Regions from separate parts of the Nocardiopsis sp. NPDC058631 genome, predicted to be linked through region 1. Evidence: predicted binding sites of a transcription regulator. Region 1 holds the regulator's gene; the other holds the start of a gene.
The links. Region 1 encodes LexA, which represses DNA repair genes until DNA is damaged. Its sites were predicted from a motif close to TCGAACANNTGTTCGA; they were not measured.

Region 1 (11,358 bases):
ACATGCGCGCGACCACGCAACAGTACGAGACCACCGCACTGGACGGGATCGGCGAGGAGGCGGTGCGCTGGACCCGCGGAGACCCGTTCACGGTCGGCTGTGTGGGGACCAGGGTCTCCAACCTGTACCTGGAGTCCTGCTACAGCGTCGCGGCCGGCTACGACGCGTCCGAACCGGCCGACGAGGAGCGGATCGTCGCGGACGCCGAGGCGCTCGCGCTGGCCGTGGTCGAGGCGCTCCCGGAGTCCGTCCCCGAGTGAGGGGGCGGCGACTCCGCACGCCCCGCGACCGCGCCGACATGCGCCCGGTGACCGCCCGACCCGTGGTCGGGCGCCGGTACGCACCGGCCGGGGCCCCGGAGGCGGGACGCTACCAGGCGTTGCCGAGGAACTCCTCCAGCGCGGGGGAGACCCCCTCGGCGAAGGGTCTGTCCGCGTCCAGGACCGCCGCTCCGGGCTCGTCCTCGTAGGCCCGGAGGACGTGGTCGGTGCCGGGCAGGTCCACGCGTTCGGCGCCCTCCAACCCGGTCATGAGCCGGTCGACGTCCCCACGGGAGACCTGGGCGTCGTCCTCCCCCCACAGCACCAGGACCGGTGTGCCCTCCGGCAGGTCCCGCCCCAGCTCGACGGGGTCCAGGCCGTCCATGAAGGAGAGGAAGCCCGCGTTCCAGGGGGTGTAGATGCCGAACTGGTCGCCGTCCTGCGACGTGATGTCGCGCCCGCCCCTGATCGCGGCCCGCCCGGCCCGCACGTCCGAGAGGATCTGGACGGCCTCCGCCTCCTCGATCTGGCCCGCACCCTCGGCCAGGCGGATCTGCTCGGTGACCTGTCGGTCGAGGAGGTCCAGGTAGCGGGTGCCCGGCGGGGCGGCCAGCACCAGTGCGGGCGAGGGGAGCCCGGAGCCGATGAGCTGGTGGGCGCGCAGGGCGTACAGGGCGCCTTCGCTGTGCCCGACGACCACCACGCGCCCGGGGTCCACCTCCGGCTGCGCGAGGAGTTCCTCGTAGGCCGCCACGACCTGCCGGTCGAAGACCTCGGGGTCCACGGGGGTGATCCTCCGGACGCCGCCGGGGCCGGTCTCCTCCTCGATCTGGGGGTCCGGGCCGCTGCCGAACTTGTCGTAGCGCAGTGAGGCCACACCGGCGTCGGCGAGCACCCGCGACAGGTTCCAGTTGGTCTCGGCGTCGGGTCGCGCGGGTGCGTTGCCGTCGCGGTCGGTCGGGCCGCTGCCGGAGATGATGAGCGCACCGGGGACCCGCTCGGAGGCGCCGTGCGGAGCGCGGAAGGAAGCGGACACCTCGTGTCCGCCGCCCGCGAAGGTCAGTTCGCGCTCGACGCCGGCGACACCGGGCGCCTCGGCCCCGCCGTCGTCGGCCGGAGTGCAGGCGGCGGCGGAGAGCAGGACGGCGAGGACACCGCCGGCCACAGCGGCGCGCGGTCTGGCGACGGGGGAGGAGAGTGGTGTGGGCACCCTCCCAGCCTAGCGCTCCCACCGCACGGACCCCCGTCGTCCACAGCCCTGTCGGACGCGCGCGGGGCCGCTTTCGCGCAAGGGGCCCCGGGGCGGGCCGGTCCGGGTCGGAGGGCGCAGCACGGCGCCCCCGGTCCGTCGGGGGACGGTGCCGGAGGCGCGGGGCAGGCTGTGCGGGGAGCGGGTCAGACGCGGCGCATGACCGCGACGACCTTGCCCAGGACGGTGGCGGCGTCTCCGTTGATCGGCTCGTAGGCGTCGTTGCGGGGCATGAGCCACACGTGGCCGTCCTCCTCGCGGCGCAGCACCTTGACGGTCGCCTCGTCGTCCAGCAGGGCCGCCACGATGTCTCCGTTGTTGGCGTCCTGCTGCTGGCGGACCACGACCAGGTCGCCGTCGGTGATGGCGGCGTCGACCATCGAGTCGCCGACGACGGTGAGCATGAACAGGCGGCCCTCGCCGACCAGCTGGCGCGGCAGCGCGAGCACGTCCTCCACCGACTCCTCGGCGAGGATGGGACCGCCGGCGGCGATCCGGCCGATCAGCGGAACGGCGGCCGCGCGCGAGGGGTCGATGTCCTCGGGGGTCACGGTCTGACCGGAGGAACGGCCGGGGGAGCGCAGTTCCACGGCCCGGGGTCGGTTCTGGTCGCGGTGCAGGTAGCCCTTGCGCTGGAGGACCTTGAGCTGGTGGGCCACGCTGGAGGGGCTGGAGAGGCCGACCGCTTCTCCGATTTCCCTTATCGACGGGGGGAAGCCCCGCTCACGCACATACCGCTGGATGCAGTTCAGGACACTCTGCTGTCGCGCGGTGAGTTTGGGGGCTTCGGGTGTGGATCCGCCCGTGTTCCCCACTGCGGTGAGAACGGTGGCGGAATCTGTGGTTCCGGGATTCTCCTCCGGCACGGCCGGGCCTCCTCGGCATTCGGTTCGGTCAGGGCCTGATTGCGTGACTGGCCGCCACCGGTTCGCGACCGCGCCGACCTGGGGTCCGCGCGGTGTCGAAACCAGTGGGAAATCACAGCCAACATTAGACGTTGCGCACGGTGATATCAAACAAGCGTTCGAGACGTCAGGCCATTGTCCCGCGTTTTTCCGCGGTCAATTTCCGGCCTCTACTGACGTGTGTACACGTGGTCACGTGGTGTTGTCCCCGGAATGCGCGAACACGTGTCCTCCGAAGGCGGTTCCGGCGGGATGTGGGACTGGTCTCCCGAATCCCCGGCATCGGGGCGAAACCTCCTCGTGGGGCGCACTTTCGGGCACGACAGGCCGCCGGGGCAGCGGATGCCGGGGGCCCGCGCCGCTATTCTTGTCATCGGTGCCGACCGCCCCCGGGGCGGCCCGGCGCCCCCCTGGAACCCACTCCGTGCCGCCGTCGGCGGCGAACCTTCGCCACCGCGTGCCCGCGCACGGGACACGCCGGTCGCCGGGTTGCGGGGCACCCCTTGCTGCACCTAGGTTCGACCACAACATCTGGTGCTCTCGCGGGATGAATTGCCCAGGAGTTGTGGTTTAGTAGAGGTACAGGGTGTCGATGTGGTGAGGGAAGCAGGTAAACCAGGATGCACTGTCCGTTCTGCCGTCATCCGGACACCAGGGTGATCGACAGCAGGTCCACGGACGACGGCGCGGCCATCAGGCGCCGCCGCTCCTGCCCCGTGTGCGAGCGCCGCTTCACCACGCAGGAGACCGTCCTGCTGATGGTCGCCAAGCGCTCCGGGGTCACCGAGCCCTTCAGCCGCACCAAGATCATCGCCGGGGTGCGCCGGGCCTGCCAGGGCCGCCCCGTCTCCGAGGACGCCCTCGCCAAGCTCGGCCAGCAGGTCGAGGAGGAGATACGCGGACGCGGCGTCGCCGAGGTCCCGGCCCATGAGATCGGACTGGCCATCCTCGGTCCCATGCGGGATCTGGACGAGGTCGCCTACCTGCACTTCGCCAGCGTCTACCGCGGTTTCGAGAGCCTCGCCGACTTCGAGTCCGAGATCGCCAGCCTGCGGCGCGACCGCGAGTCCGAGGACGGCGACGCGACGGCCCGCGACGGGTCCGCCCTCCCCGAGAGCAGCACGACCACCGGGTAGCGCCCCTGCGGCCGGGAGGCCGCGGGCGGGGCGCCGCCGGGGCGGGACGGACACCGCGGGGGACATCCTCCGACCTGTCCGTCCCGTATTCCAAGAACACCGGGCACGGTTGGGCAGGCCGTGCCCATGAGGTAGGGGGACTCCACCATGACGGAAACCGCCAGCGGACCTACGGGGCGCAAGGGCAAGGGGAATCGCAAGGGGCTGAAGGTCAAGCGGGTCTTCACGACCCCCGGGACGCACCCGTACGACTCCCTGGAGTGGGAGCGCCGCGACGTCGTCATGACCAACTGGCGCGACGGCACGGTCAACTTCGAGCAGCGCGGCGTGGAGTTCCCCGCGTCCTGGTCCGTGAACGCCACCCAGATCGTGACGAGCAAGTACTTCCGCGGCGCCGTCGGTACCCCCGAGCGCGAGTGGAGCCTCAAGCAGCTCATCGACCGCGTCGTCGGCGTCTACACCGAGACCGGTGTCGAGCACGGCTACTTCGCCGGCGGCGAGGACGCGGAGATCTTCGACCACGAGCTCAAGTACGCCCTCGCCAACCAGCTGTTCAGCTTCAACTCGCCGGTGTGGTTCAACGTCGGAACGTCCTCGGCGCAGCAGGTCAGCGCGTGTTTCATCCTCTCCGTCGACGACACCATGGAGTCGATCCTCGACTGGTACAAGGAAGAGGGGATCATCTTCAAGGGCGGCTCCGGGGCGGGTGTGAACCTGTCCCGGATCCGCTCCAGCAAGGAACTGCTGTCCTCCGGCGGCACGGCCTCCGGCCCCGTCTCCTTCATGCGGGGGGCCGACGCCTCCGCCGGGACCATCAAGTCCGGCGGCGCCACCCGCCGGGCCGCCAAGATGGTCGTCCTGGACGTCGACCACCCCGACATCGAGGAGTTCGTCGAGACCAAGTCCCGCGAGGAGCACAAGATCCGTGCCCTGCGCGACGCCGGCTTCGACGTCGACCTGGGCGGCGCCGACATGTTCAGCGTCCAGTACCAGAACGCCAACAACTCCGTCCGGGTCTCCGACGCGTTCATGCGCGCGGTCGACACCGGCTCCGAGTTCGGCCTGACCTCCCGTACCACCGGCGAGGTCGTCGCCACGGTGGACGCCAAGGCCCTGTTCACCCGTATGGCCACGGCCGCGTGGGAGTGCGCCGATCCCGGCATCCAGTACGACGGCACCATCCAGGACTGGCACACCAACCCCGAAACCGGTCGTATCAGCGCGAGCAACCCGTGCAGCGAGTACCTCTCCCTGGACGACTCGTCCTGCAACCTGGCCTCGATCAACCTGCTGAAGTTCCTGCGCGAGGACGACACCTTCGACGTCGAGAACTTCACCAGGCTCACCGAGCTGATCATCACGGCGATGGACATCTCCATCACCTTCGCGGACTTCCCGACCGACGAGATCGGTGAGACGACCCGCGCCTACCGCCAGCTCGGCATCGGCTACGCCAACCTGGGCGCCCTGCTCATGGCCACCGGCCACGCCTACGACTCCGAGGGCGGCCGCGCCGTCGCCGCCGCCGTCACCTCGCTGATGACCGGCACCGCCTACCGCCGCAGCGCCGAACTCGCCGGGGTCGTCGGTCCCTACGACGGCTACAAGCGCAACGAGCACGCGCACAAGCGGGTCATGCGCAAGCACGCCGCAGCCAACGACGACCTGCGCACCGTCACCGCCCTGGAGGAGCCGATCCACACCGCGGCCACCCGCGAGTGGGCCGAGTGCCTCAAGGTCGGGGAGCGCAACGGCTGGCGCAACGCGCAGGCGAGCCTGCTCGCGCCCACCGGAACCATCGGCTTCATGATGGACTGCGACACCACCGGCATCGAGCCGGACTTCTCGCTGGTCAAGTTCAAGAAGCTGGTCGGCGGCGGGTCGATGCAGATCGTCAACCAGGGCATCCCGCGCGCGCTCGCGAACCTGGGCTACCAGGACGAGCAGGCCGAGGCGATCGTCGAGTACGTCGCCGCCAACGGCCACGTCGTGGACGCGCCCACCCTGCGGCCCGAGCACTACGCGGTGTTCGACTGCGCGATGGGCCGCCGCTACATCAAGCCCATGGGCCACGTACGGATGATGGCCGCAGTGCAGCCCTTCCTGTCCGGTGCGATCTCCAAGACGGTGAACGTGCCGGAGGAGGCCACGGTCGAGGACTTCGAGCACATCTACTACCAGGGATGGAAGCTCGGACTGAAGGCGCTCGCCGTCTACCGCGACAACTGCAAGGTCGGCCAGCCGCTGTCCACGGGCGGGTCGCAGGACAAGAAGGAGGCGGAGCCCGAGGCGCGGACCGTCGAGGTCCCCCGCCCCGTCCGCCGCCGCCTGCCCAAGAAGCGGCCCAGCGAGACCACGTCGTTCTCCGTGGGCGGTGCCGAGGGCTACATCACCGCGGGCTCCTACCCGGACGACGGCCTGGGCGAGGTGTTCATGAAGCTCGGCAAGCAGGGTTCGACCCTGGCCGGGGTCATGGACGCGTTCTCCATCGCGATCTCCATCGCCCTCCAGTACGGGGTCCCGTTGGAGACCTACGTGGACAAGTTCACGAACATGCGGTTCGACCCGGCGGGCATGACCGACGACCCGGACATCCGGATGGCCCAGTCGGTGGTGGACTACATCTTCCGCCGCCTGGCCCTGGACCACCTGCCCTACGAGGAGCGCGCTGCCCTGGGGGTGCTGTCGGCCGCCGAGCGCCAGGCCCAGGTCGCGGGCGAGGACCCCGCCCAGGTCGCCGCCCAGGTGGAGTCCTACGCCCAGTCCGCCGCAACCCACGAGGCGGAGGCGCCCGCCGTCCCGGCCGCGCCCGCCCCGCAGGCGCCCCCGGCCGCGCCCGCCGAGGCGCACTCCACCGCGGATCTGCTGGCAGGCCAGGGGTTCGTCGCCGACGCGCCGCTGTGCCTCACCTGCGGCACCAGGATGCGGCCGTCCGGCAGCTGCTACGCCTGTGAGGGCTGCGGCTCCACCAGCGGTTGCAGCTGATCCTCCGACGACCCGGACACCGGGCCGCGGACAGCCCCCGGGGGCGGAGACCACACGGCCTCCGCCCCCGGCGGCGTCCCGAGACCTGCCGTCCGACGGCCCCGGCGGGGCGGCTCCGCCCGCGCGGGCGGGGATCGCCGCCCCCGGCGCCCCCCTCGGGGGGTTGGCGGGGGAGCGGACCGGGTAGCCCTTCGTCACCGAGCGCCGGATCAGCGGAAGGTGGTCCCATGCTGATTGCCGCGATCCTCCGGACCAAGGGTTCGGAGGTGGTGAGCGTGGCACCGGAGACGACCGTCGCCGCCCTGCTCACCGAACTCTCCCGTCACAACATCGGTGCCGCCGCCGTGGCCGTCGACGACACCCTCATCGGTATCGTCTCCGAACGCGACGTCGTGCGGGGCCTGGAACGGCGCGGGCCGGACCTGCTCACCGCGCCCGTCGCCGACATCATGACCGCGAACGTCCACACCTGCGCCACCGAGGACGCGGTGGAGGCCGTCGGCGAGGTCATGACCCTGCGCCGTTTCCGCCACGTCCCCGTCCTGACCGATGGCAGGCTGGTGGGCATCGTGAGCATCGGCGACGTGGTCAAGAGCCGCCTCCGGGTGCTGGAGGAGGACCGGGCCCAACTGGAGGCGTACATCCACGGAGGCTGACGTTCGACGGAGCCGGCCGGTTCCCGCTCAGGGGCCGGTTCGGTCCCGGTCGCGGTCCCCCGCGGCGACGGCGACCGCGGCGGTCGCCGCCGTCACTCCGAGCACCGCGGGCCACGAGCCGACCTTCCTGGCCAGTGGATGCGACAGACCGAACGCGGCCACGTACACCGCGGTGAGCGCGACCGCCGTGCCCACGCCGGAGCGGCGGCGCCAGGTCTCGAACGCGGCGGCGCCGAAACCTGCCAGCACCACCCCGCCCAGCGGGCGGTTGCCCGTGGTGCGGGCCACCGAGTAGCCGCCGACCAGGCCCGCGGTGGTGAGGACGGCGCTGGGTACCGCAGGCATCGTGCTTCCTTTCCTCGTCCCGGTCGGAGCCGGCGCGGTGTGTGCGGGACCGACGTTATCCGCGCCCCGGCAAACGCGCCACGCGGCGCGCGTACGCGGGGAGGGGACCCGGGTGGCCGGGGATGCCACAGGAGTGGCCGACCATCACACTTCGGACTCCCCACCTGGGTTTCGGGCGCGGCTCGTGACAAGGTTGAGGTCGTCCCCTAACGCGCCTCAGTGTACGGAACCGGTCCCGACCTGGAACCGGGCCGGGGTACGCGGCGTCGAAGCGGATAGTTCCCCACCTCCGACCAAGGAGTCCCCGCCTATGTCGTTCGCGCAGACCGTGCGCGGCGCCGCCGGTGCCGTCGCCCAAGGGGGCGACCCGCGCCAGGCGGTGTCCGACGCGCTCCACCAGGCTTCCTCCCAGGCCACCGAGGGCAGTGGCCTCGATCCCCGTGACTTCGTCGCCGCCCGTGAACAGGGCGACTCCGTCGGTACCCGGATCGAGCAGAAGAGCACCTCGCTCAACAACGCGGGCGAGGCCCTCAACCGCAGCTACTACGAGCGCGGCCGCAGCGGCCCGACCCACGTCATCTGCACGATGGTGATCCCCAAGGGCCGCACCTTCCTGACGATGCTCCCCGCGATCGTGCTCGCCGTCCTGGGCCTCTTCGGCGCCGTCACCGTTCTCCTGCCGCAGACCATCGCGGGCGGCAACCCGCTGATCAACCCGTTCTTCGGCCTCCACTACTGGATCATCACCCTCGCGATCGCCGTGTTCATGTGGTGGCGCCAGGGCATGGTGATGGTCCCGGAGGGCTGCGAGGCGATCGTCACCCGGTTCGGCAAGATGGAGAACATCTACCAGCCCGGCCGGGTCACGCTCCTCAACCCCTGGAAGCGCGTCTCCTACATCGTCAACACCACCCGCGAGTACCCGTTCAACGCCCCGATCCGCTCGGCTCCCACCAAGAGCGGAGTACAGGCGTCCATCGACCTGTTCGTGCAGTTCAAAATCAAGAACGCCACCGACTTCGTCTACACGCTGGGCGGCGTGAACGGCTTCCAGGAGAAGCTCAACAACGCGATCAGCGAGACCACCCGCAGCCTCGTCTACGAGCAGGAGGCCTCGGCGATCTACGACATGGTCGGCGACAACACGCAGAGCCTCGTGGACCAGCTCAACCGGCAGTTCAGCGGGATCGTCGAGCTGACCAGCGCCAACATCACCCACGCCGAGCCCTCCAACCAGGAGTACCGGATGGACCTGGCGGCGCCGGAGATGGTCCGCGTCGCCAAGGACGCCTACACCTTCGAGTACGAGCTCCAGCTGCGCAAGGAGCAGAACGAGGGTGACCTGAACAAGGAGCTGGCGACCCTCAACGAGACCCTCTCCGCGATCCAGGCGGACATCGCGCAGTACCAGGCGCAGATGGACACCGCCCTGGAGCGCGAGACCAACAGGGCGCGGTCCACCGCCCGGCAGCGCTTCGTCGAGGCCGAGTCCGAGGCCAACGCCAACGCCGCCCTGTTGCAGGCGCAGGCGCTGGACATCCGCGCGGTCAGTGCGGCCGAGGCCCCCGAGATCCTCAACTACCGCTTCCGGGAGAGCCTCCTGGACAAGCTGGAGTCCGTCGCCGACAGCCTTCCGCAGGTCCTGCGGATCGGCTCCGGCGACGCGGCCAGCGTCGACTACCTGCGTATCGCGCAGGGGATCATCGGGCAGGCCGACGCCGCCCTGTTCTCCCAGGAGGACATGGAGGCCCTCCGCTCCCGGCTCGGCGAGATCCGCGGCCGCATCGGCGAGCGCCAGCGGGAGATCGACTCGCTCATCGCGCAGGAGAGCGGCACCCGGAGCGAGCCGGCCGGGGAGGACCCGGGAGAGGACCTGGTGGAGGAGATCCGCCAGTCCGTCTCGGAGCAGGCCATCGACGAGCGTCTCGCCGAGGCGCCCCAGCAACCGCAGGACCCCGCCGGCGCGGACGCGGCCCCGGCGCCGTCCGACGCCGCGGCGCCCGTGGACAGCCCCCGTCACAACCCCGAGGACCCGCCCCTGCCCCCGTGGTCGCAGCGCGGCCCGCAGGCTTTCGGTCCGGACCAGGGAGGTCAGTAGATGAGTGAGCCCGTGAACGTCGGTGGCGGCTCCAGCATCAAGGAGTCCCTCGCCTCCTGGAGCGACCTGGCAGGCCTGCTGCGCGGCGGCGACAAGGGCGCGATCGTCCCCGTCGTCATCCCGCGCGACAACCGCGGCCTGCGCTGGATGGTCCTGGTCTGGTTCGGCCTCTTCGCCCTGTGCGCGGCGTTGATGATGACCCTCAACGCCCTCCTCGGAGGGATCGGGGCCGAGATCGCCTACACCGTCCTCGCCATTCCGACGCTGATCGTCGGCGTGCTCAGCATCGTCGTGGCCGGACTGTGGTGGTGGCGCGGCTCGATCATCGAGATCGAGGAGGGCACCCACGGCATCCTCACCAGGTACGGCGCGATCGTGCGCCCGATCGGCCCGGGGCGCCACTACCTGTGGCACCCGTGGTCCCGTGTCGACTTCGTGGTGGACACCCGCACCGAGATCCCGTACACCGCCCCGGTCCTGGCCTGCCCCACCCGCGAGAACGTGCCGCTGAAGTCGATCGAGTTCTTCCTCAAGTTCCAGATCACCGACCCGATCCGGTTCGTGACGATCATCGGCGCCAGCAACTTCGACCTGGTGCTGTCCAGTGCCGTGCAGGACGCCATCCGCCAGCGCAGCCGCCAGGTGAACACCGAGTCCGCCTACGACCTGCGCGGCTCCAACGTCGAGGACATGCGCCGCCTCCTCAACGGTCAGCTCGAGAAGTACGGGGTGCGGATCACCGGCTGCAACATCCCCGACGTGCAGCTTCCCAACCAGTACCAGCAGCACCTGGCCACGCGTGAGCGGGTCGCCAAGGAGCTGGTGGCCTACGAGCAGGAGTGGGAACTGACGCGCAAGCGCCGCATCGACACCCTGCTCATGGACATCGAGCGGTCCAAGAAGACCCGTGACGCGAAGATCGTCGAGGTCAACGCCTCCCTCAACAAGGCGCGCAAGGACGTGGCGCAGATGCTGGAGGAGCAGGTGACCGAGGCGCAGCGGGTGCGCTACGAGATCGAGACGCGGGGACGGGCCGACCTGGTCGCCGCGGAGAACGAGGCCAAGGCGCAGCAGCGCCTGGCGACCGCCTACCGGGACAACCGGGCCGTGCTCGAGTACGAGCTGGCCCGGCGACGCCTGGACGTCGGTGCGGTCCTGGCCGAACGGGCTCCGCGCCCTGTCGTGGTGCAGACCGAGGCGGGGTCCGGGGACAACTCGGCGCTGTCGACCCTCATCACCGCGCAGCTGCTGCCCCAGATGCTCAACGGCGGCGGATCGGCACGCGCCACTCTGGGCTCGTCGCCGGGCGTTCGCGACGCCATGGACTCCGCCCAGGGTGCGGTCGCCGCCGCCTCGGAGCGCCAGCAGCAGATGGCGGACGAGTACCAGAGGCAGCAGGAGGGCGCGATGCGTCAGCAGTTCGAGAACGGAGAGGGGTACGGCGGGCAGGGACGCCGCCGCTAGGCCGTGTTCCGCGGATCATTACGGGCTCGCGTCACCCAGGCTGCCTCTCGCCGCGCCGACTGCGCTTGGACAGCCGAACCCGGGCTGACCTGCGCTACTCGTCCTGTGAGAGATGGCCTGGCAGCCGCTCGCGTCGATCGGCGCAAGCGCCGAGTCAACCGAGAGCATCCACGGACCACGCCCGAGACCGTTCCCGGGAGGTTTCCGGGCCGGCGGGCGGTCGTCCGGGGCCGGGGGAACGGGCCCGACCGCCGGGTGTA
Region 2 (11,358 bases), on a different contig from region 1:
CGCCTCAGACGACCCGGTCTCCCTCGTCCACACCGCCGTCATGCGGCTGGCGGACACCGCCGGGGTGCCCCTCGACAAGGTGCGGGCGTGCGTCATCGGCACCCCGGGCGTCGTCGACCCGCGCACCGGCGACATCCGCTTCTCCTTCGACCTGATGTCCTGGCACGAGGGCATCCTGGAGGCCCTCCGGGCCGACCTCAAGCGCTCGGTCATGATCGAGAACGACGTCAACCTGGCGGCCCTGGCCGAACACGCCGAGGGCGCCGCAGTGGGGGTCGCCGAGTTCGTTCTCATCTGGCTCAGCGCCGCGGGCGGCGTGGGCATGTCCACCATGATCGACGGCCGCATCCACCGGGGGCGGTCGGGCGGCGCGGGCGAGATCGGCTACCTGCCGGTCCCCGGCGCTCCGATGCCGGTCGACGTCGGGCTGTCCGGCGGCTACGAGTCCCTGCGGGGCGGCTCCTCCCGTGAGCTTCCCCACGGGTTCCAGGCACTGGTCAAGGCGGGACAGGTGGTCCGGCTCGCCGCGGAGTGCGGGATCGACGGCACCGACGTCGTGGACGTGGTGGAGAAGGCGTCGGAGGCCGGGTCGCCCGAGGGCGACGCGTTCCTGGACGCCTTCGCGGAGCGCCTGGCACGCGGTGTGGCGGCGGTCAGCGTCATCCTCGACCCGGGGCTCGTGGTCCTGGGCGGCGACGTCGCCCGGGTCGGAGGGGCCAAGCTGGCCGAGAGGGTCCAGACGGCCACCGCCCGCATCGCCCCCAACGCCACCGAGGTCGGGCTGGGCCTGGTCGAGGGCAGTCCGGTGGTGCGCGGCGCCCTCCTGCACGCCCTCGAACACGCCCGCGACGAGGTGTTCTCCTCCACCGTCTGACCTGCGGCGCAGCGTCGGCCGCCCGCCCCCGGCCCCCTCACCCGTCGGGGCACGGCGGCCGACGTGCGCCGGGGGTCGGCCGGGAACCGGGAACCGGGATCAGAGCACCGGCTCGAACGAGTCCAGCACCGCGTTCACGACCTCCTCGTACGCGTCCAGGTCCGCTGCGGGGATGTCGGCCTGTACGAGGTACCCGCGGCCCTCCTCCTCGATGACGGTGTACTGCCAGACGACCCACCGCTCGGGTTCGTCCCAGCGGGTGTTGGTGTAGGTCAGCTCCAGGCGGGTCGTGTCCTGACCGGGCGGAGCCGCCCCGTCCTCCTCCAGGGCGATTCTGCGCACGTCGGAGAGGCCGCTCACGTCGGGGAGGCCCGCTTCCCACTCCTCCTGCTGCTCACGGGAGGTGACCCCGCCGCCGTCGGTCCCGTCCACGGAGAAGCAGAACCTGTGCTCGCCCCCGGGCGCCGTGATCGTCCGGAAGACGGGGGCCTCCCCGACCTCCGCCGAGGAGTCGGTGCCGGGCCCTGCAACCGTCCACCCCTCGGGGTACCTGAGGGACACGTGTTCCCCGTCGAGATCGACGAGGGCGGGGCCCTCCGCCACCGGACCGGGGGAGGGGGAACCGCCCACGGGCGGGGCCGACTCCTGTGCGAGGGGAGCCCCCGGCCCGAACGCGAGCAGGGAGGCGGCGACCGCCGTGACGGCCGCGAGAGCGATACCGATCACCACCACACCCCGCGTCCGGGAACCGGGTGCCGGTGGGAGCGGTGGGGCCGAGCCGACAGCCGGTGCCGGGAGGGGAGAAGGAACGGCGTTGGGAGTCGGCACGGGACCTCCGGTGCAAAGGGGATGCGAAAAAGCCGAGCCTAGGGCGTGTTCCGTGGATGCTTTCGGTTGATTCGGCGCTTGCGCCGATCGCCGCGAGCGGCCTCCAGGCAATCTCTCGCAAGACGAGTAGCGCAGGTCAGCCCGGGTCTGGCTGTCCAAGCGTGGTCGGCGCAGCGAGAGGCAGCCTGGCGGTTGCGAGCCCGGAATGATCCGCGGAACACGGCCTAGCCCGGGGACGAGGCGTCACGGCGCCGTCGGCCGGTACCGGCCGGATCCGCTCCGGGGGCCGGGGAGAGGGGGCGCTCCATCACCACGCGCGGCAGGACGCCGATCCCGGCCCGCTCCTCCGCGTCCCACACGCGCTCCAGCCCGGGGCCCCAGGCGGCACGGGGCAGGACCGAGAACCCTCGGGCCGAGTACCAGGGGCCGTTCCACGGCAGGTCGCGGAACGTGGTGAGGGTGAGGCGCGTGTGGCCGGAGGCCGCTGCCTCGGCGCACACCGCCTCCAGGAGCGCCGAGCCGGCGCCGCGCCGACCGTGGGCGGGGTGGACGGCCAGCTGCTCCAGGTGGGGGCCCTCGCCGACGGTCGCGGTCGCGGCCAGGCCGAGCATCGGACCACCCCGCGGTCCGCAGGCCACCAAAACCCGTTCCACGTGTGCGAGCATCTCCCGCGGGTCGTCCGGCGGGAGCACGACGCCGGCATCGGAGAACACCGTGTCCGCGGCCAGGGACACCTCCACCACGCGCGGCTCGTCCCCGGGCCGCATCGGCCGGATCTCCAGGTCCACGGACGTCCTCCTCCGTCTTCGGCCGGGCCGCCCCGACCGACCGAAGGCCAGTCTGACGCCGACCCCGCCGCCCGGCAACGTGTTTCGCGCCGGTCAGGGCCGCAGACGCAGCCCCTTGGGGGTGACGTGGAACCCCGCCGCGACCAGGGCGGTGTCCACCGGGGTTCCGAACACCTCCGCCCCGTCCGCGCGCTCCACGGTCAGCGTGCCCACGGCTCCCTCCCGCACCACCCCGGCCAGGGCCCGGGCGGCCCGCTCCACCAGAGCCGGGGGCGACCCGAACGTGAGCACGGAGCGCCCGCCCCGCCCCACGTAGAGGGTCAGCCGGCCCCCGTCGACCACCACCACCGCGCCCGGGTTGCGCCCCGGCCGCGCCACCGGCGCCACCTCCTCGGCCCCCCTCGGCCACGGCAGGTCCGTGCCGAACGGGTTGGCCGGGTCGGTCGCCGCCAGGACCACCGGAGCGAGCCCGCCACCGGGCGCGTCCCCCGACAGCGCCCGCAACCGGTCCACCGCCCCCGCCAGCGCGAACTGGGCCCCGCCCAGACCCTCGACGAAGTAGCCGCGGCGCGCACGCCCGGACTCCTCCATGGACCGCAGTACCCGGTACTCCTCCTGGGAGACGCTGCGCCCCTGCCACCCCCTGACAAGCAGGCCCGCCCGCTCCAACCGGGCCTCCACCCGGGCCAGCGTCCGCCGGGTGGGGTCCGGTTCGCGCTCGGGCAGCACCCACCAGCGGCCCGCCGCCGAGGGCGGCCCCGACCGGGTCGGCAGCACCGGCCGGCGCACCCGCCCCGCGCGTGAGGGAGCCCTGCGAGGCGCGGCCCCCGCCCCCAGCCGGGCGCGCAGCGGCGCGAGCGTGTCGTTGGTGACCGACCCGTCCCACACCAATGCCCACAGCGCGTCCACCAGGTCCCCGTCGGTGACAGCCGCGGTACCCAGGGCGCGGGCCGTCCGGTCGGCCACGTCCCGGAAGAACAGCGCTCCGCCCTCCCGCAGCACCCCCAGCACGGTGTGCGGCAGGGTCCCCTCGTCCGGCGGCAAAGGGTCGGGGAGCAGCACCGCAGCCTCGTCCGCGGGGACCAGCGCCAGCCAACCGTCCTCGCCCGGCAGGGTCCCGACCCCGGCCCAGACCACCTCGCCCGCCTGGGTCAGCTCGTCCAGGCGGTTCGGCGCGTACCCCTCGACCCGGGCGGGCAGCACCAGCGACTCCAGGGAGGAGGCCGCCACCGGCACGCCCCGCAACGACTCCACCGCCTCGAACACCGCGTCCGGCCCGCGCCACCGCTCCGAGGGCGTCGCCCGCTGCCACAGCGGCGCGAACCGGGCCAGGACGGCCGGGTCCACCGGTTCCACCTCCCGGCGCAGGCGCGCGATCGACCCGCGCCGCAGCCGTCGGAGCACGTCGGCGTCGCACCACTCGGTGGCCGATCCCCCCGCCCCGCCCCCTCCACCGTCTCCGGCGGACTCCTGCGGCACCCTTCCGGCGGGACGGAATCCGCCCTGCGACACGCGGCCCTCACGCGCCAGGACCCGCAGCACTCCCCGCACCTCCTCCTCGGACAGGCCCAACCGGGCCGCGGCCTCGGCGGAGGTGAACGGACCGTGCGTGCGCGCGTACCGGGACACCAGGTCGCGTCCGGGGGCCCGCACCGGTGCCAGCAGGGCAGCGGGCACCCCCGGTGGGGGCTCGGCTCCCAGGGCGTCGCGCAGTCGTGCCACGTCCTCCACGGCGCACCACCTCTCCGCCCCGGACGGGGACCCCGGGAGGCGCATCCGCACGACCCGCCCCTGGTCCTCCAGCCCCTCCAGCCACGGGGCCGCGACGCCACGTGCGGACGCCTCCTCCGTGGTCAGCGGGCCCACCTCGCGCAGCAGGTCCGCCGCGCCCTCGGCGTCCCGAACCGGGGCGGCCGTCCGCTGCAACAGGGCCCCGACGTGCTCCACCATGTCCGGGTCGAGAAGATCGCGCAGGTCCGCGTGCCCCAGCAGGTCGGCCAGCAGGGAGGGGTCCAGGGTGAGTGCCTGCGCGCGCATCTCGGCGGCCGGGGCGTCCCCCTCGTACAGGAACGCCGCCGTGTACTCCATCAGCAGCGACTGGGCGAACGGCGACGCGCGCTCCGTGCGTACCTCCACCACCCGCGTCCGCCGGGCACGGAGGTCGCCGAGCACCTCCACCAGCGCCGGCACGTCGAACACGTCCTGCAGGCACTCGCGCACCGTCTCCAGCACGATCGGGAACGACCCGTACCGCCCCGCCACCGACAGCAGATGTGAGGCACGCAGCCGCTGCTGCCACAGCGGCATCCGCCGGTCCGGGCGCTGGCGGGGCAGCAGCAGGGCCCGCGCCGCGCACTCACGGAACCGCGCGGCGAACAGCGCCGAACCGGTCAGCTCGTCGGTGACGACCGCCTCCACCGTCTCGGGGTCCAGGGCCACCAGGTCGGCCAGACCGCCCGCGCGGTCGAGGCCGTCGGTGTCGGGCAGCCGCAGGACCATCCCGTCGTCCCCGTGCACCACCTGGGCGTCCGCCCCGAACCGCTCCCGCACCCGGGCGGCGATCGCCAGCGCCCACGGCGCGTGGACCCGCGCCCCAAGCGGGGAGTGGACCACCGCGCGCCAGTCGCCGACCTGGTCGCGGAAGCGCTCGACCACGACCGTCCGCTCGTCCGGCACCTGACCGGTGGCCCGCCGCTGGTCGGCGACGTAGGCCACCAGGTTCTGGGCCGCCCACCGGTCCAGCCCCGCCTCCTCGGCTAGGGACAGCGCCTCCTCCGGCTCGGCGTCGGCGAGCTCCCTGGCCATGGCGCCGATCGCGCGGCCGAGCTCCACCGGGCGCCCCTGGGCGTCGGCCTTCCAGAACGGCATCCGGCCCGGCCTGCCGGGCGCCGGGGAGACCAGGACCCGGTCGGCGGTGATCGTCTCGATCCGCCATGACGTGGAGCCCAGCACGAACACGTCGCCCACGCGCGACTCGTAGACCATCTCCTCGTCCAGCTCGCCGACCCGGGTGGGCGCCCGGCCGCCCCGGCCGCCGTCCGGCCCCGCGGCCAGGTGCACCCCGTACAGGCCGCGGTCCGGGATGGTGCCGCCGCTGATCACGGCCAGCCGCTGCGCGCCCGGCCGGGCGCGCAGGACGTCCGCCTCGCGGTCCCACACCACGCGCGGGCGCAGCTCGGCGAACTCGTCCGAGGGATAGCGGCCCGACAGCATGTCCAGGACCGACTCCAGCACGGAGTCGGCCAGGTCGGCGAACGGGGCGGCCCGCCGCACCAGCGCGGCGAGACCGGCCACCGTCCAGTCGTCCATCGCCACCATCGCCACGATGTGCTGGGACAGCACGTCCAGCGGGTTGACCGGCATCTCCAGACGCTCGATGCCGCCCGCGCGCATGCGTTCGGCCACCACGGCCGTGGCCAGCAGGTCGCCGCGGAACTGGGGCAGGAACACTCCGCGCGAGGTCTCGCCGACCTGGTGTCCGGCCCGTCCGACCCGCTGCAGACCGCTGGCCACCGACGGCGGCGACGCCACCTGGACCACGAGGTCGACCGCGCCCATGTCCACGCCCAGCTCCAGGCTGGAGGTGGCCACCACACAGCGCAGGCGGCCCGCCTTGAGGTCGTCCTCGATGATCGCCCGCTCCGACTTGGACATCGAACCGTGGTGGGCGCGCGCCACCACCGCCTCCGCGCCCCGGCTCTGTCCGGACTGGCCGATGACCTGGGCCGCCGGCTCCTCCGCCGCCAACTCGGACCCGTGCCGCTCGGCGTACAGGTCGTTGACCCGGGCACACAGCTTCTCCGCGGTACGGCGCCCGTTGGTGAACACGATCGTGGAGCGGTGGGACTCGACGAGGTCCAGGACCCGGCGTTCGACGTGCGGCCAGAGGGACCCTCCCCGCCGGGTGCCGCCGTGCGCGTCCGGGCGATCGGCGACGGTCCGGGGCGCCGGCGGTCCGGGGCGGCCTGGGAACGCGCTCCCGCGGGTCACCTCCGGGTGCGCGCCCCCGGAGGGCGGTTCGATCTCCGCGCCCGTCTCCTCCGCGCCCGTCTCCTCCGGGGCCTCGGGTGGAAGGACCGCACGCTCCGGGGCGTCGGGTTCCTCCATGTCGGGGACGGGTACCACCACGCGCAGGTCCAGACCGGGTGCGTCGGGCGGGGACACGATCGCGGCGCCGCCGAGGAACCCGGCCACGAGCTCGGGCGGGCGCACGGTGGCGGACAGGCCGATCCGCTGCGCGGGCCGCTCCAGCAGGGCTCCCAGCCGTTCCAGGCTCAGCGCCAGGTGGGCGCCGCGCTTGGTGCCCGCGAGGGCGTGCACCTCGTCCACGATCACCGTCTCCACCCCGGCCAGGCCTTCGCGGGCGCGCGAGGTGAGCACGAGGAACAGCGACTCGGGCGTCGTGATGAGGATGTCCGGCGGGCGTGTGGCGAGCCTGCGCCGCTCGTCGGCGGGTGTGTCGCCGGTGCGCACGCCCACGGTGACCCGGGACAGCTCCTGTCCGGCGGCGTCGGCGGCGGCCGCGATCCCCGCCAGGGGGACGCGCAGGTTGCGCTCCACGTCCACGGCGAGCGCCTTGAGCGGGGACACGTAGAGCACGCGGCACCGCCGGGACCGGTCCTCGGGCGCGGGGGCCGCGAGCAGCCGGTCCAGCGACCACAGGAACGCGGACAGGGTCTTGCCCGAACCCGTCGGGGCCACGACGAGCGTGTTGCGCCCCTCGGAGACGGACTCCCAGGCACCCGCCTGCGCGGTGGTGGGACCGGCGGGGAAGGCCTGGTCGAACCAGGTCCGCGTGGCCGGTCCGAAGCGTTCGAGGGGGTGCGACACACGGCTCATCCCGCCAGTGTGCCCGCCGCCGGGGACAGAACCGTGAAGGGTGCGCGGTGGGCGCGCCGATCCCTGATACTGGGCCCGATGAGACTCACTGCTTTCTGGAACAACATGAACCAGCAGTTCGGCGAGGCGTACGCGCAGAGCCTGGCCAAGGACTACGTCGTCGAGGGGCTCGGCTCCAGGACGGTCCAGCAGGCGCTCGCCGACGGGGCGAGCCCGAAGGAGGTGTGGCGGGCGGTGTGTGACGCGTTCGACCTTCCGTTCTCCGTGCGTTGACGGTGCGGGCCGGCTGCGCGCCACAGTGTCGGTCCGCACGCAAGCCACACACAAAATCGAACAGAGGTTCGGGTAGTGTGGGTTGTCCACAGACGAACGTCGGACGTCGCGATTGTCGTATCGACCGCGTAGCGTCGTGCGCATCATGAAGAAGAAGGCACCCACCCAACAACAGGGGTATCCCGTGGCATCTGGAGACCGAGACAAAGCTCTCGACACAGCGCTCGCGCAGATCGAGCGGCAGTTCGGCAAGGGCTCCATCATGCGCCTGGGCGACGACGATCGCCCGCCGATCGAGTCGATCCCCACCGGGGCGATCGCCCTCGACGTGGCGCTCGGCATCGGCGGTCTGCCCCGGGGGCGGATCATCGAGATCTACGGCCCCGAGTCGAGCGGTAAGACCACCGTCGCCCTGCACGCGGTGGCCAGTGCACAGAAGCTGGGCGGCATCGCCGCCTTCGTCGACGCCGAGCACGCGCTCGACCCCGAGTACGCCAAGAAGATCGGCGTCGACACCGACAACCTCCTGCTCTCCCAGCCGGACACCGGTGAGCAGGCCCTGGAGATCGTCGACATGCTGGTGCGCTCCGGCGCGGTCTCCATCGTCGTGATCGACTCGGTGGCCGCTCTGGTCCCCCGGGCCGAGATCGAGGGCGAGATGGGCGACAGCCACGTCGGCCTCCAGGCCCGCCTGATGTCTCAGGCGCTGCGCAAGATGGCCGGTGTCCTGCACCAGACGGGCACCACCGCGATCTTCATCAACCAGCTGCGCGAGAAGATCGGCGTGATGTTCGGGTCTCCGGAGACCACCACCGGCGGCAAGGCGCTCAAGTTCTACGCGTCGGTCCGCCTGGACGTGCGCCGCATCGAGACGCTCAAGGACGGCACGGACGCGGTCGGCAACCGCACCCGCGTCAAGGTGGTCAAGAACAAGATCGCGCCGCCCTTCAAGCAGGCCGAGTTCGACATCATCTACGGTGTCGGCGTCTCCCGCGAGGGCAGCCTCATCGACCTGGGCGTGGAGCACGGCATCGTGCGCAAGTCCGGTGCCTGGTACACGTACGAGGGCACCCAACTGGGCCAGGGCAAGGAGAACGCGCGCACGTTCATGCGCGAGAACGTCGACCTGGCCAACGAGATCGAGAAGAAGATCAAGGAGAAGCTGGGCGTGCCCGTGAAGGGTGACGACAGCGCCTCCGGCACCGCGGCCGAGTCCACCAAGGAGTCTGCGGACGCCGCGGCCAAGGCCCCAGCCAAGCGCGCCCCGGCCAAGACCGCCAAGGCGCCAGCGCCCGATGCGTGACCGGAGCAGGTCCGGGGGGAGGGGCCCGTCCGAGGGCGGGCGCTCCGAGGACCTCTCCGAAGGCACCTCCCCGGGCGGGACGAACCCGCCCGGGGACGATCCCGAGGCACAGGCCCGCGCCCTGTGCCTGCGCATGCTCACCCACTCCCCGCGCACCCGCGCCCAGCTCGAACGGGCGCTGCACCGCAGGGAGTTCCCTGAGGAGGTCGTCGACGCCGTCCTGGGCGCGTTCGGCGACGCCGGGCTGATCGACGACGTCGCCTTCTCCCACGCCTGGGTGTCCTCCCGCCACCACGGCAGGAGGCTGTCCCGGCGAGCCCTGGCCCAGGAGCTGCGCACCCGGGGCGTGGAGGAGGACACCGTCAAGGAGGCGGTCGCGGAACTGAGCGATGAGGACGAGGAGGAGGCCGCCCGCGACCTGGCCCGCCGCCGTCTCGCCACGACCCGGGGCAAGGACCGGGAGGTCCGTATCCGCCGGGCCCTGGGCGTCCTCGCCCGCAAGGGTTACGCCTCGGGGCTCGCCTACCGGGTCGTCCGTGAGGAGCTCGAACGCGAGGGCCTCGAAGCCGACCTGTACGACCCCGATCCCTGATCCGCCGGTGCCCCGGTCGGCCGGGCGGTGTCCCGCTCCGCGCCACCACGTACCGGGGGGAGCCCCGTACCCGAGGGTGACGCCCGTCCCGCCCGCTCACCCGGAGGTGGGGGGACCTGCCGTTCCCGCGGGGTGCGCCGCCTGCTCCCCGGCACCGTCTCGACCCTCGGCGTCCGAGGCTCCCCGCGGGGAGCCCCCGCCCTCGGCCGACCCGTCCGCGGTGTCCTCCGGTCCCGCCTCCGCACCGGCTCCCGAGGGGTCGGTGTCCTCCGGCTCCGGTACGGGGCGAGGCTCCGGCGGGGTGGTCACCAGCTCCAGCGGGGCGACGTCCGCGGAGAAACCGAACACCCGCGCGTAGAGGGCCAGCTCCGCCTCCAGGGCCCGGACACGGACGTCCTCCGACGTGAACCCGTGCGCCTCCCCCTCGAACTCCAACAGGGCGTACGGGGTCCCGTTGCGCCCCAGCGCCGTCGCCATCGAGAAGGCCTGGTCCGGTGTGACAACGGGGTCGTCGAGTCCCTGCAGCAGCAGGACCGGCGCACCGATCTCCCCGGCCCGGTTGACCGGCGACCGCTCCCGGTACCGTTCCACGAACCCCGGGAGCGTGCCGACCAGGGAGTCGAGGAAACGGGACTCGAAGTCGTGGGTGCTCTCCGTGAACCCCAGGAGGTCGGTGACCCCGAACAGCGACACCCCGCACGCGAAGGTGTCCCCGGTCAGCGCCATCAGCGCCGTGTACCCGCCCGCGCTCGGGCCCCGGATCGCCAGCCGCTCCGGGTCGGCGATCCCCTGGTCCACGAGGGCCCGCGCGGCTGCGGCGCAGTCCTCCACGTCCACCACGCCCCACTCCTTGTGCAGGCGCTTGCGGTATGAGCGTCCGTACCCGGTGGACCCTCCGTAGTTGACGTCCACCACGCCGATCCCGCGGCTGGTGAAGTACGCCTTGGCCAGGTCGAACTCCAACGTGCTCACCGACACCGGGCCGCCGTGCGCCCACACCACGTACGGCGCGGGTCCCTGGGCCCCGGCACCGGGGTTGGTCGGCGGGTACACGTTGGCGTGTACGGACGCTCCGTAGCGCCCGGGGAGCCGCTCCTGCCTCGGCACGGGGAGGTAGGCGGGGTCGGGCGACTCCTCGCAGGACCGGCGCAGCACCTCCACCAGGCCGGAGACCGGGTCGAGCCGGACCAGGCACGGGGGCTCGGTCGGGGAGGAGGCGACCGCCACCACCGAGTGCCCGTCCGTGTCCAGCATCCCCCAGGTGGTCAGGTCGGTCCCGACCGGTGTCAGGTCGAGGGTGTCCGGGTCGTACACGCTCGGTGCCGGGTCGGCGTGCCCGTGCAGGGCCACGACCTTCCCGGACTCCAACACGCAGAACGAGCGGTTGCCCAGCCGCCCCGGCGACGCGTGGAACTCCTCCTCCGCGGGGTACAGGGCGATCGGCTGCCCGGTCGTGCCCGCCTGGTACAGGTTCCACCAGCCGGGCCAGTCCGACGCCACGTACAGGGCCGTGTCGTCCACCCAGGCGGGGGACACCACGGACTCGTCCGTGCCGCCCTTGATCGTGTACTCGGCGGACAGACCCGACTCGCCCAGCGCGCCCACGCGCAGCTCGCTGCCGTCCCAGGGCATACGCGGGTGGTTCCAGCGGACGTACGCCAGGCGGCCGCCGCCCGGCGAGGGCGTGGGGGAGGCGTAGAAGTCCGCCCCGGACACCAGTTCGCGTACCGCGGACGGGTCCTGGGCGCCCCGACCGGACAGCGGCACCGCGACGATCGACCGGCGCACCCCGCCGGCCGCGTGCTCCTCGCGCACGCACAGCACACTGCGACCGTCCGGGCTCAGCGCGGGGTCGGCGTAG

Region 2: recA (recombinase RecA) is a predicted target of LexA. The motif match lies at 7,659-7,674, and genes of this name have one in related genera.

What each region holds. Positions count from the first base shown of each region.
Region 1 is NZ_JBHXQY010000001.1:169,139-180,496, reverse strand. Features, by position in the region: gene ACFWTE_RS00790 (hypothetical protein) at 1-260, shown strand, start outside; gene ACFWTE_RS00785 (alpha/beta hydrolase family protein) at 370-1,470, opposite strand; gene lexA (transcriptional repressor LexA) at 1,656-2,375, opposite strand; gene nrdR (transcriptional regulator NrdR) at 3,035-3,550, shown strand; gene ACFWTE_RS00770 (vitamin B12-dependent ribonucleotide reductase) at 3,698-6,535, shown strand; gene ACFWTE_RS00765 (CBS domain-containing protein) at 6,763-7,191, shown strand; gene ACFWTE_RS00760 (hypothetical protein) at 7,219-7,536, opposite strand; gene ACFWTE_RS00755 (SPFH domain-containing protein) at 7,847-9,634, shown strand; gene ACFWTE_RS00750 (SPFH domain-containing protein) at 9,635-11,098, shown strand.
Region 2 is NZ_JBHXQY010000033.1:13,758-25,115, forward strand. Features, by position in the region: gene ACFWTE_RS13450 (ROK family transcriptional regulator) at 1-874, shown strand, start outside; gene ACFWTE_RS13455 (hypothetical protein) at 974-1,600, opposite strand; gene ACFWTE_RS13460 (GNAT family N-acetyltransferase) at 1,927-2,469, opposite strand; gene ACFWTE_RS13465 (DEAD/DEAH box helicase) at 2,584-7,329, opposite strand; gene ACFWTE_RS13470 (DUF3046 domain-containing protein) at 7,408-7,602, shown strand; gene recA (recombinase RecA) at 7,787-8,905, shown strand; gene recX (recombination regulator RecX) at 8,898-9,497, shown strand; gene ACFWTE_RS13485 (S9 family peptidase) at 9,594-11,358, opposite strand, start outside.